DNA from 2 places in the Streptomyces sp. NPDC037203 genome. Region 1 is predicted to be linked to the other one. Evidence: riboswitches for the same ligand, from Rfam matches in the RefSeq annotation. Region 1 holds a riboswitch; the other holds the start of a gene.

Region 1 (5,576 bases):
CCGGAGGCGGTCAGGGAGCAGTGGCTGCGCACCAAGGCCGAGGAGAAGCGCCGCACCTCCGTCACCGAGGGCATCCCCCTCGGCCAGCCCGGCCTCGCCCTCGCCGCCAAGCTCGCCTCCCGCGCCCGCACCGCCGGCCTCGACGTCCCCCTGCCCCAGGGCGACGACGTCGGCTACGCCCTGCTCGCTCTCGCCGCCCGCGCCGAAGCCGCCGGCACGGACCCGGAAACCGCCCTGCGCGCCGCGGCCCGGACGTACCGGGACGCGATACGCAGGGCGGAGGGGCTGCCGGATACGGTCGAGGAGTGACCGACCAGCTTCGCCCCGACGACCCCGCGCCCGCCGCTCCCGAGCTGTTCACCTGGGAGTTCGCGGCCGACCCCTACCCGGCGTACGCATGGCTGCGCGAGCACGCGCCCGTGCGGCGGACGCGGTTGCCCAGCGGGGTGGAGGCGTGGCTGGTCACCCGGTACGCGGACGCCCGGCAGGCACTGGCCGACCAGCGGCTGAGCAAGAACCCGGCGCATCACGACGAGCCCGAGCACGCCAAGGGCAAGACCGGCATTCCGGGCGAGCGCAAGGCCGAGCTGATGACGCATCTGCTGAACATCGACCCGCCGGACCACACCCGGCTGCGCCGACTGGTCAGCAAGGCGTTCACCCCCCGCCGGGTCGCCGAGTTCGCGGACCGGGTGCAGGAGCTGACCGACCAGCTCATCGACCGGTTCGCCGAGCGCGGTTGTGCCGACCTCATCCACGAGTTCGCCTTCCCGCTCCCCATCTACGCCATCTGCGACCTGCTCGGCGTCCCGCGCGAGGACCAGGACGACTTCCGGGACTGGGCCGGCATGATGATCCGGCACGGGGGAGGCCCCCGCGGCGGCGTCGCCCGGTCGGTGAAGAAGATGCGCGGCTACCTCGCCGAGCTGATCCACAAGAAGCGCGAGGCACTGCCCGCCGAGCCCGCCCCCGGCGAAGACCTGATCTCCGGTCTCATCCGCGCCTCCGACCACGGCGAGCACCTCACCGAGAACGAGGCCGCGGCGATGGCCTTCATCCTCCTGTTCGCCGGCTTCGAGACCACCGTCAACCTCATCGGCAACGGCACCTACGCCCTGCTCACCCACCCCGAGCAGCGCCACCGCCTCCAGGCGGCCCTGGCCCGCGGCGACGACGAGCTGCTGGCCACCGGGGTGGAGGAACTGCTGCGCTACGACGGCCCGGTGGAGCTGGCCACCTGGCGGTTCGCCACCGAGCCGCTCACCATCGGTGGACAGCGGATCGCGCCCGGCGACCCGGTGCTCGTCGTCCTGGCCGCCGCCGACCGGGACCCGGAGCGGTTCGAGGACCCGGACACGCTCGACCTCGGCCGCCGCGACAACCAGCACCTCGGGTACGGCCACGGCATCCACTACTGCCTGGGCGCCCCGCTCGCCCGCCTGGAAGGGCAGAAGGCGCTGGCCACGCTGCTGACCCGGCTGCCCGACCTGCGGCTCGCCGCCGACCCGGCCGAGCTGCGCTGGCGCGGCGGGCTCATCATGCGGGGACTGCGCACCCTGCCGGTGGAGTTCACCCCGCCCACCCGGTAGTCCGGGCCCGCTCAGCCGAGGCGCCGCCGTGCCCGACGGGTGAGCCGGAAGGTGACGCAGCGGAGGGGCCGACGTTCACCTCTGTGATCTTCGCGTGATCTCTGCGGCATGAACTTGTGACAAGTGATCGTGTGCCGATACCTTCACCCCTCAGCGCGGCGGGCCCGCATCATCCGCCGCGCCGGTCCCCGCCGTCGCTCGAAAGGCTCCCGCATGATCTCCGGGAACGGTCGTCACCGCCGCCCCCGTCAGGCCCCGGCCCTCCTCGTCGCGGCCGGCGTGACCGGCTCCGCCATCGCCATCCCGCTGCTCGGCGCCACCGGCGCCCACGCGGCCGACGGCACCACCTGGGACAAGGTCGCCAACTGCGAGAGCGGCGGCGCCTGGAGCGCCGACCCCGGCAACGGGTACTACGGCGGCCTCCAGATATCCCAGGACGACTGGGTCGCGTACGGCGGGACGCAGTACGCCTCCTCGGCCGACCAGGCCAGCCGCTCGCAGCAGATCGCCGTGGCCGAGAAGATCCTCAAGGACAAGGGCACCGCGCCCTGGGCCACCTGCGCCCTGCTGTCCGGGCTGACCTCGAACTCCGGTTCGGTGAACGTCGATCCGGGCGTCGGCGACGGTGACAGCGGCAGCGGCCAGACCGGCGGCACGACCGACCCCTCCGGCCTGCCCGACCCCTCTTCCCCGGCCGGTACGCCGAGCGGCGACCAGGACGGCACCGGAACCGGCACCGGTTCCGGCAAGGCGTCCACCGACTCGTCCAGCCCCTCCTCTTCACCGAGCCACGCCTCGGGCTCCGGCTCCGGCAAGCAGACCGGCAAGCACACGAGCCCGCAGCCGGGCAAGCGCACCGGCACCGGCACCGGCACCCCCGCCCCGGACCCGTCCGGCCCCTCCGGTTCGACCTCCTCGGCCCCCTCCGCCTCCACCCCGCCGTCCGCGCCGGCCCACGGCTCCGGAACGCCCACGCCCTCCACCGGCACCCCGGCCAACCCCGAGCAGGCCGCGGGCACTTGGAATCTGGTCGACACCGGAGCCCTCGGCGGCGGGCGCCACCGCGGCGGCAGCGCGGACGAAAGCGCGGCAAACGGACAGAACGACTCTGCCTCCGGCCGGCACGCGACCCACGAGCCGGACAGCTACACCGTCCGCCAGGGCGACTCGCTGAGTGCCATCGCCGACTCCCTTGACGTGGACGGCGGATGGCACGCGCTCTACGCCGCGAACAAGAAGGTCGTGGGCGCCGACCCGAATCACATCACCGCCGGTCAGACCCTGAAAGTCGGTGACGAAACGGGCGCGGACCAGGGCTAGTTGACGCCCCACTTGATCGCTAAATGTCCGGTTTGGCGAAAGTGTGGGATGAGTCTCAGAAGCCCTGATCGTCTTTGAAATTCCGCGGATCACCTGGCTACGGTCAAGGCCGCTCGTCACCACGAGCCCCGGCGGCCGCAACGCCGAATCCTGCCAGCGGCTTCCGGGAACAGTCGTCGCGTCAAGCGCCGCAGGCAGGAGCGGGGGACCCAAGGTAGGCGCCGGGCCCGGCAGTTGATGCCGGACCGGCTTGGGGTGAAGCCACACCTCCGGGAGGAGGGGTGGCCGGGCAACTCAACCGGCCCGAACCCGACAGCTCACCTCGCAGGCGTCGGTGAGGGGATCGTTCCATGCTGTTTTCCGGCAAGGGCAAGCACCGCCGTCCGTCCAAGGCCGTCCGCGCCGTCACGCTCGCCGGTGTCACCGGTGCCGCCGTGGCCGCTCCGCTGATGGCGGCCGGCGGCGCCTCCGCCGCCACCGCCTCCCAGTGGGACACGGTCGCCCAGTGCGAGTCCGGCGGCAACTGGGCCATCAACACCGGCAACGGTTACTTCGGCGGTCTCCAGTTCTCCGCCTCCACCTGGGCCGCGTACGGCGGTACCGCCTACGCGCCGACCGCCGACAAGGCCAGCAAGTCGCAGCAGATCTCCGTCGCCGAGAAGGTCCTGGCCGCGCAGGGCAAGGGCGCCTGGCCGGTCTGCGGCACGGGTCTGACCGGCACTCCGTACAACGGCTCCGCCCCGACGACCACGTCGTCGTCCGGCACCGCCACCCGCTCCACGGACCAGCAGGCCGCCACCCGCTCCACCGAGCGCACCACCCCGGCCCCGTCCAAGTCCACGAGCACCTCCACCGGCTCGTCCGCGGGCAAGACCGTCACCACCCCGACCGGCAAGAAGGTCAAGAAGGGCGACGGCGAGTACAAGGTGGTCAAGGGCGACACCCTCAGCTCCATCGCGGCCGCGCACCACGTGGCCGGCGGCTGGAAGAAGCTGTTCGATCTGAACAAGGACATCATCGACAACGCCGACCTGATCTTTCCGGGTCAGCAGCTCCACTTGAAGTAACCCGGCCCGGCCACGGCCGCCGCGAGCCCCGCACGGGGCTCGCCCGGCTCCGCTCACCCGGCCCGACGGGCCCCTCGCAGCGCGACGGGCCCATCGCAGGGGGCGGCCCCCGACGTCGTACCCCGGTGTCGTACCCCCGCCGCCGCGCCCCCGAGGGCCCGCCCCCCGGCGGCCCGGAGGAACCCCGCCCCTGGTGACCCGCCCCAACGGCCAGGGGCACCCACCCCCCGGTGGGCCCCCATCCCCCAGCGGGCCCCCACCCCCCCGGCGGCCTCCGAGCCCCAGGGCCCACCCCCCCCGGTGGCCCCCAGGCCCCGGCCCCGTCCCCCCAAAGCCCCCCACCCCGGCGCGATTCCCCCGTTCGCGCCGGGGTGGGGTCTTGCGTTCTCCCGGTCTCCCGGTCTCCCGTCGGACCCTGTCCGGGTCCTGTTTTGTTCCGGTAGTGAACAATAGGTACCGTCTGCATGTCCCCGTCGCTCACCAGGCAGTCGGTCGGTGGTCCGCGACGCCGGGACGGTTAGGCTCTAGTCGCAAGGGCGCAGCCGCACGGCCGCCTCCCGCACTTCCAGCGTCACATCCAAGAAGGAGATGCTCGTGCCGTCCATCGACGTCGTCGTAGCCCGGGAAATCCTGGACTCCCGAGGCAACCCCACGGTCGAGGTCGAGGTCGGCCTCGACGACGGCAGCACCGGTCGTGCCGCCGTTCCGTCCGGCGCCTCCACCGGCGCCTTCGAGGCCATCGAGCTGCGCGACGGTGACCCCAACCGCTACCTGGGCAAGGGTGTCGAGAAGGCCGTCCTCGCCGTCATCGAGCAGATCGGCCCGGAGCTGGTCGGCTACGACGCCACCGAGCAGCGCCTGATCGACCAGGCCATGTTCGACCTGGACGCCACCGACAACAAGGGCTCGCTCGGCGCCAACGCCATCCTCGGCGTCTCCCTGGCCGTCGCGCACGCCGCCTCCGAGGCGTCCGACCTGCCCCTCTTCCGCTACCTGGGCGGCCCCAACGCGCACCTGCTGCCGGTGCCGATGATGAACATCCTGAACGGCGGCTCGCACGCCGACTCCAACGTGGACATCCAGGAGTTCATGATCGCGCCGATCGGCGCCGAGTCCTTCTCCGAGGCGCTGCGCTGGGGTGCCGAGGTCTACCACACCCTCAAGAAGGTCCTGAAGCGCCAGGGCCTGGCCACCGGTCTCGGTGACGAGGGCGGCTTCGCCCCGAACCTCGGCTCCAACCGCGAGGCCCTGGACCTGATCCTCGAGGCCATCAAGGAAGCCGGGTACGCGCCCGGCGAGCAGATCGCCCTCGCCCTCGACGTCGCCGCCTCCGAGTTCTACAAGGACGGCAAGTACCTCTTCGAGGGCAAGGAGCGCTCCGCCGCCGAGATGACGGAGTACTACGAGGAGCTGGTGGCGGCCTACCCGCTGGTCTCCATCGAGGACCCGCTGTTCGAGGACGACTGGGCCGGCTGGAAGATCATCACCGACAAGCTCGGCGACAAGGTCCAGCTCGTCGGCGACGACCTGTTCGTCACCAACCCCGAGCGCCTGGCCCGCGGCATCGAGGAGGGCACCGCCAACGCCCTGCTCGTCAAGG
Region 2 (5,576 bases), on a different contig from region 1:
GCCGGGTACTCGTACCGGCCCTGCGGTTCCGCCGAGGTTCGCATGGGGCCCAGCGTACGGCTCGCGTCCGACAACGGCGCGGGGCAGTCTGTGGAGCACCGCGGAGGGGATGCGCAGCCCCTCTTCTGGCACGCTTCAGGATATGGAACACTGGTCTAGACAACCCTGAACAGTGAAGGGCAGCAACACATGGCTGAGCGCCGCGTCAACGTCGGCTGGGCCGAGGGTCTTCACGCCCGCCCCGCCTCCATCTTCGTCCGGGCCGCCACGGCCGCAGGCATCCCGGTGACGATCCGCAAGGCCGGCGGCACCCCGGTCAACGCGGCCTCCATGCTGGGCGTTCTGGGCCTGGGCGCCCAGGGCGGCGAGGAGATCGTACTCGCCTCCGACGCCGAGGGCGCGGACGCCGCCCTGGACCGGCTGGCCAAGCTGGTCGCCGAGGGCCTGGAGGAGCTGCCCGAGACGGTCTGAGCCGTCCGGGACGGGCCGGGTTCGGGTCCGAGAAAGTCCGGGCCGGATTCGTGAAGCCGCGTCATCCCCCAGCGGGTGGCGCGGCTTCCGTGTTTTCCGGGCGCCGCCGTATCGGCCATGCCGAGAATTCCGGGTGGGCAGCCTCCAGGGAATTCAGGGCACCCGGAAATACGCGCCCGCCGGATATTCCCACCACTTTGTATACGGCACCCGTGTTAATTCCGCGCACCGGACATGTTTACGGCATGTTGCGAAGCCCGCACACGCGCCGCGGCCCCGGACAGCCGCAGCCGGTGCGCCGCCGTCGCCCGCTCGGTGTGCAGCGCGGTCACCGTGCGGGCGCGCTCACTGTCGCCGCGCGCCACCGCGTCCACGATGGCGCCGTGCTCGGCCCAGGTGCCGACCGCGTCCGACGGCGCGTCCACCGTGTACATCCAGGCGATCTTGTGGCGCAGTTGGACGAGCGCCGAGGTCAGCGAGGGGCTGCCGCAGGACTGGGCCAGCGTCTCGTGGAACCAGCCGTCCAGGGCGCGCAGATCCTCGCTGCCGCCCCTCCTGGCGCGCTCCTGGCCCAGCCTGACCAGGCCGCGCAGCACCTTCAGATGGGCCTCGGTACGGCGCCGGGCGGCCCGCGCGGCGCCGAGCGGCTCCAGGAGCAGCCGCATCTCCAGCAGGTCGGCGGCCTCCTGCTCGGTCGGCTCGGCCACGCAGGCGCCCGCGTGCCGGCGCGTCACCACGAAGCCCTCCGCCTCCAGGGTGCGCAGGGCCTCGCGTACGGGGACGCGCGAGACGCCGTAGCGGCGGGCGAGCACCTCCTCGGTGAGCCGGCTCCCCCGTTCGAGGGCGCCGGCGACGATGTCGTCCCGGATCGCCGTGCACACCGATTGCGCCGGAATACGCATGACCGACCTCCGCCTTAATACCCGCGACACGACGCCGACGACGAACGCGTGTTTTCCGTGACTCTATTCCACCGGGCCGGAATTTCCGACGGCGGGCCTCGATCCATGGATATTTTTTGGACAGGGCCGGACGGGAACATCCGGGAAAGGCGAAAGCCCCGGCCGGGTGGGCCGGGGCTTTCGGTGCCGTGCGGTCGGTCAGACGTTCACGCCGTGACCGCGCAGGTACGCGATGGGGTCGACGTCGGAGCCGTAGTCGGGGCTGGTGCGCGCCTCGAAGTGCAGATGCGGGCCGGTGACGTTGCCGGTCGCGCCGGACAGGGCGATCTGCTGGCCCGCGGTGACCTGCTGGCCCACCGTGACCTCGATGGACGACAGGTGGCCGTACTGGGTGTACATGCCATCGGCCATGCGGAGCACGATCTGGTTGCCGTACGCCCCGCCCCAGCCGGTGGAGACGACGGTGCCGGCGCCGACCGCGTGCACGGGGGTGCCGGTCATCGCGTGGAAGTCGATACCGGTGTGGGAGCCGGAGGACCACAGCGAGCTGCTGGCCTTGTAGCCGGTGGACACGTAGGAGTGCGCGATCGGGGCGACGAAGGCGTTCAGCCGCTTGCGCTCGGCCTCGCGGGCGGCGCGGGCCCTGGCTTCGCGGGCCTCCTTCGCGCGCACGGCGGCGGCCCTCTCGGCCGCCTCGTGCTCGGCGATCCGCTGCTGGGCGACGGCCTGGGCGTCGATGTGCTCGGCGAGGTCGTCGCTCGCGGCGAGCACCGGGGTCAGGCCGGTCTGCTCGACGGGGGTCTCGGCGGCCAGCGCCGGGGACGCGGCGAGGGTGCCGATGACACCGGTGGTGGTCAGGGCCGCGATACCGGCCGCCTGGGCGGTGGTGCGCTTGACCCGGCCGGGCTTGCGGTGCTTCCCGGTGGCGCATGCGAACGCCATGTGCGTGGCTGTTCCTTTCCTTCCCTCTCGCCTACCGGGTTAGCTGACGGGTTCGGAGCAGGAAGGTCTCCTACGGGCGCCGCGCTCGCGCGCGGACGGGCCCGATTCACCCCAGGGACAAGTGGGTCCCCGGCTCCCCTGGCTCGCGCCTCGGGGACTCGGCGATGGCTGTCCGGTGCCGCGGCTGCGGCGCACTGCCCGACGGACAACCGGGATGACGCTAAGCGGACCGGCCGGCAATCCCCAAACAGAAGGCGGCTTTTGTAGCGCATCCCACAGGGCAGACGGGCAACCTCCGCCCCAATTCGGACATCCTGGGGAGAGAGTGGAACAAAGCGGGGCCCTGACGACCCGTTGGCCGTCAGGGCCCCGTCCGCTGTCGGGGTCTCGCCCCTAAGGGGGCTGCCCGTGCGGGTGGTTACTCGGCCGCCACCACGGTGACCGCGCCGATGCCCAGCGCCTCGACCGGCGCCTTGATCTGGGACGCGTCACCCACCAGAACCGTCACCAGGCGGTCCACCGGGAAGGCGTTGACGACCGCCGCGGTGGCCTCCACGGTGCCCGTCGCGGCCAACTGCCGGTAGAGCGTCGCCTGGAAGTCGTCGGGAAGGTGCTGCTCGACCTGGTCGGCGAGCGTGCCCGCGACGGCCGCCGCGGTCTCGTACTTCAGCGGCGCGACCCCGACGAGGTTCTGCACGGCGACGTCCCGCTCGGCGTCGGTCAGGCCCTCCGCCGCGAGGGTGCGCAGCACCTTCCACAGGTCGTCCAGCGCCGGGCCGGTGTTGGGGGTGTCCACGGAGCCGCTGATGGCCAGCATGGAGGCGCCGTTGCCGTCGGGTCCGGAGCGGAGCACCTGTCCGAACGCGCGCACCCCGTAGGTGTAGCCCTTCTCCTCGCGCAGCACGCGGTCCAGGCGGGAGGTGAGGGTGCCGCCGAGGCAGTAGGTGCCGAGCACCTGGGCGGGCCACACCCGGTCGTGCCGGTCCGGGCCGACCCTGCCGATGAGCAGCTGCGTCTGGACGGCACCGGGCCGGTCCACGATGACGACACGCCCGGTGTCGTCGGCCGTCACGGCGGGCACCGGGCGAGGCGTGCCCGGCGTGCCGGTCCAGGCGCCCAGGGTCTCGCCGAGCAGGGCGTCCAGGTCGATGCCGGTGAGGTCGCCGACCACGACCGCGGTGGCGGTGGCGGGGCGCACATGGCGGTCGTAGAAGGCGCGTACGGCGGCCGCGTCGATCTTCTCGACCGTCTCCTCGGTGCCCTGGCGCGGCCGGGACATGCGCGCGGTGGCCGGGAACAGCTCCTTGGAGAGCTCCTTGGCGGCCCGGCGGGCGGGGCTGGCCAGCTCGTGCGGGATCTCGTCCAGGCGGTTGCGGACCAGCCGCTCGATCTCGCTCTCGGCGAAGGCGGGGGCGCGCAGCGCGTCGGCGACCAGACCGAGGCCCTTGGCCAGGCGCGAGGCCGGGACCTCCAGGCTGATCCGGACGCCGGGGTGGTCGGCGTGCGCGTCCAGGGTGGCGCCCGCGCGCTCCAGCTCGGCGGCGAACTCCTCGGCGGAGTGCTTGTCGGTGCCCTCCGAGAAGGCCCGCGCCATGATGGTGGCGACGCCGTCCAGGCCGGCCGGCTCGGCCTCCAGGGGGGCGTCCAGGAGCACCTCGACGGCGACGACCTGCTGGCCGGGCCGGTGGCAGCGCAGCACGGTCAGGCCGTTGTCGAGCGCGCCGCGCTCGGGGGCCGGGAAGGCCCACGGCTTCGCCTCGCCGGCCTGCGGCTGCGGGTGGAAGTCCATGGTGGCGAGCTGCTCGGTCACTTGGCCGTCTCCTCGTTCTCGTTTCCGGCCTCTACGGTGGCCTCCGACTCCGGGTCCTCGGGCAGATCGGCGTCCTCGACGGCCTGCGGGGACTTCGGCTCGTAGACCAGGACCGCGCGGTTGTCGGGGCGCAGCCGGGCCTTGGCGACCTCCCTGACCTCCTCGGGGGTGACCTCCAGGATGCGCTGCACGGCGTTCAGGGCGAGCTGCGGATCGCCGAACAGGACGGCGTAGCGGCACAGTTCGTCGGCGCGGCCGGCGACGGTGCCGAGCCGGTCCAGCCATTCGCGCTCCAACTGGGCCTGGGCGCGCTCCATCTCCTCCGCGGTGGGGCCCTCCTCGGCGAACCGGGCCAGCTCCTCGTCGATGGCCCGCTCGATGACCGGCACCTCGACGTCGCCGGAGGTCTTCACGTCGAGCCAGCCCATGGAGGGCGCGCCGGCCAGGCGCAGCAGCCCGAAGCCGGCCGCGACGGCCGTACGGTCGCGCCGCACCAGCCGGTTGTACAGCCGGGAGGACTCGCCGCCGCCGAGGACGGTCAGGGCGAGGTCGGCCGCGTCGCACGCGCGTGTGCCGTCCTGCGGCAGCCGGTAGGCGGCCATCAGGGCGCGCGCCGGGACCTCCTCCACGACAACCTCGCGCAGCTCCTCGCCGATGACGTCCGGCAGGGAGCCGTCACGGGGCGCGGGCTTGCCGTCGTGGGCCGGGATGGAGCCGAAGTACTTCTCGATCCAGGCGAGTGTCTGCTCGGGGTCGATGTCGCCGACCACGGAGAGCACCGCGTTGTTCGGCGCGTAGTAGGTGCGGAAGAACTGGCGGGCGTCCTCCAGGGTGGCCGCGTCCAGGTCCGCCATGGAGCCGATCGGCGTGTGGTGGTACGGGTGGCCCTCGGGGTACGACAGGGCGGTCAGCTTCTCGAAGGCAGTGCCGTAGGGGACGTTGTCGTAGCGCTGGCGGCGCTCGTTCTTGACGACGTCGCGCTGGTTCTCCATGGACTCGTCGTCCAGGGCGGTCAGCAGCGAGCCCATGCGGTCGGCCTCCAGCCAGAGCGCGAGCTCCAGCTGGTGGGCCGGCATGGTCTCGAAGTAGTTGGTGCGCTCGAAGCTGGTGGTGCCGTTGAGCGAGCCGCCGGCGCCCTGCACCAGCTCGAAGTGGCCGTTGCCCTTGACCTGCCCGGAACCCTGGAACATCAGGTGCTCGAAAAGGTGGGCCAGGCCGGTGCGCCCCTTGACCTCGTGGCGGGAGCCGACGTCGTACCAGAGGCAGACCGCCGCAACGGGGGTCAGGTGGTCCTCGGAGAGCACCACGCGCAGACCGTTGGCCAGGCGGTGCTCGGTCGCTGTCAGGCCCCCGGAGCCTGCCTCGGCTGTGGTCGTGTGACCCATGGGCATGTACGTCCCTTCGCGAGCGGAGGCGGTCGTGAAACCGCGGTTTTCCTGCCGTTCCTGCCA

The links. A riboswitch is a leader RNA that binds a small molecule or an ion and turns the genes downstream of it on or off. The one in region 1 is predicted to bind cyclic di-AMP.
Region 2: another riboswitch for cyclic di-AMP. It lies ahead of ACZ7EC_RS21260 (M23 family metallopeptidase); the one in region 1 lies ahead of ACZ7EC_RS31965 (transglycosylase family protein).

Annotation. Positions count from the first base shown of each region.
Region 1 covers NZ_JBVJUC010000018.1:82,349-87,924, reverse strand. The annotation lists gene ACZ7EC_RS31980 (nucleoside triphosphate pyrophosphohydrolase) at 1-309, shown strand, start outside; gene ACZ7EC_RS31975 (cytochrome P450 family protein) at 306-1,589, shown strand; gene ACZ7EC_RS31970 (transglycosylase family protein) at 1,803-2,909, shown strand; cyclic di-AMP (ydaO/yuaA leader) riboswitch at 3,086-3,255, shown strand; gene ACZ7EC_RS31965 (transglycosylase family protein) at 3,260-3,976, shown strand; gene eno (phosphopyruvate hydratase) at 4,571-5,576, shown strand, end outside.
Region 2 covers NZ_JBVJUC010000007.1:257,669-263,244, forward strand. The annotation lists gene ACZ7EC_RS21245 (bifunctional acetate--CoA ligase family protein/GNAT family N-acetyltransferase) at 1-44, opposite strand, end outside; gene ACZ7EC_RS21250 (HPr family phosphocarrier protein) at 190-471, shown strand; gene ACZ7EC_RS21255 (GntR family transcriptional regulator) at 687-1,373, opposite strand; gene ACZ7EC_RS21260 (M23 family metallopeptidase) at 1,572-2,315, opposite strand; cyclic di-AMP (ydaO/yuaA leader) riboswitch at 2,329-2,489, opposite strand; gene ACZ7EC_RS21265 (M16 family metallopeptidase) at 2,734-4,104, opposite strand; gene ACZ7EC_RS21270 (M16 family metallopeptidase) at 4,122-5,516, opposite strand.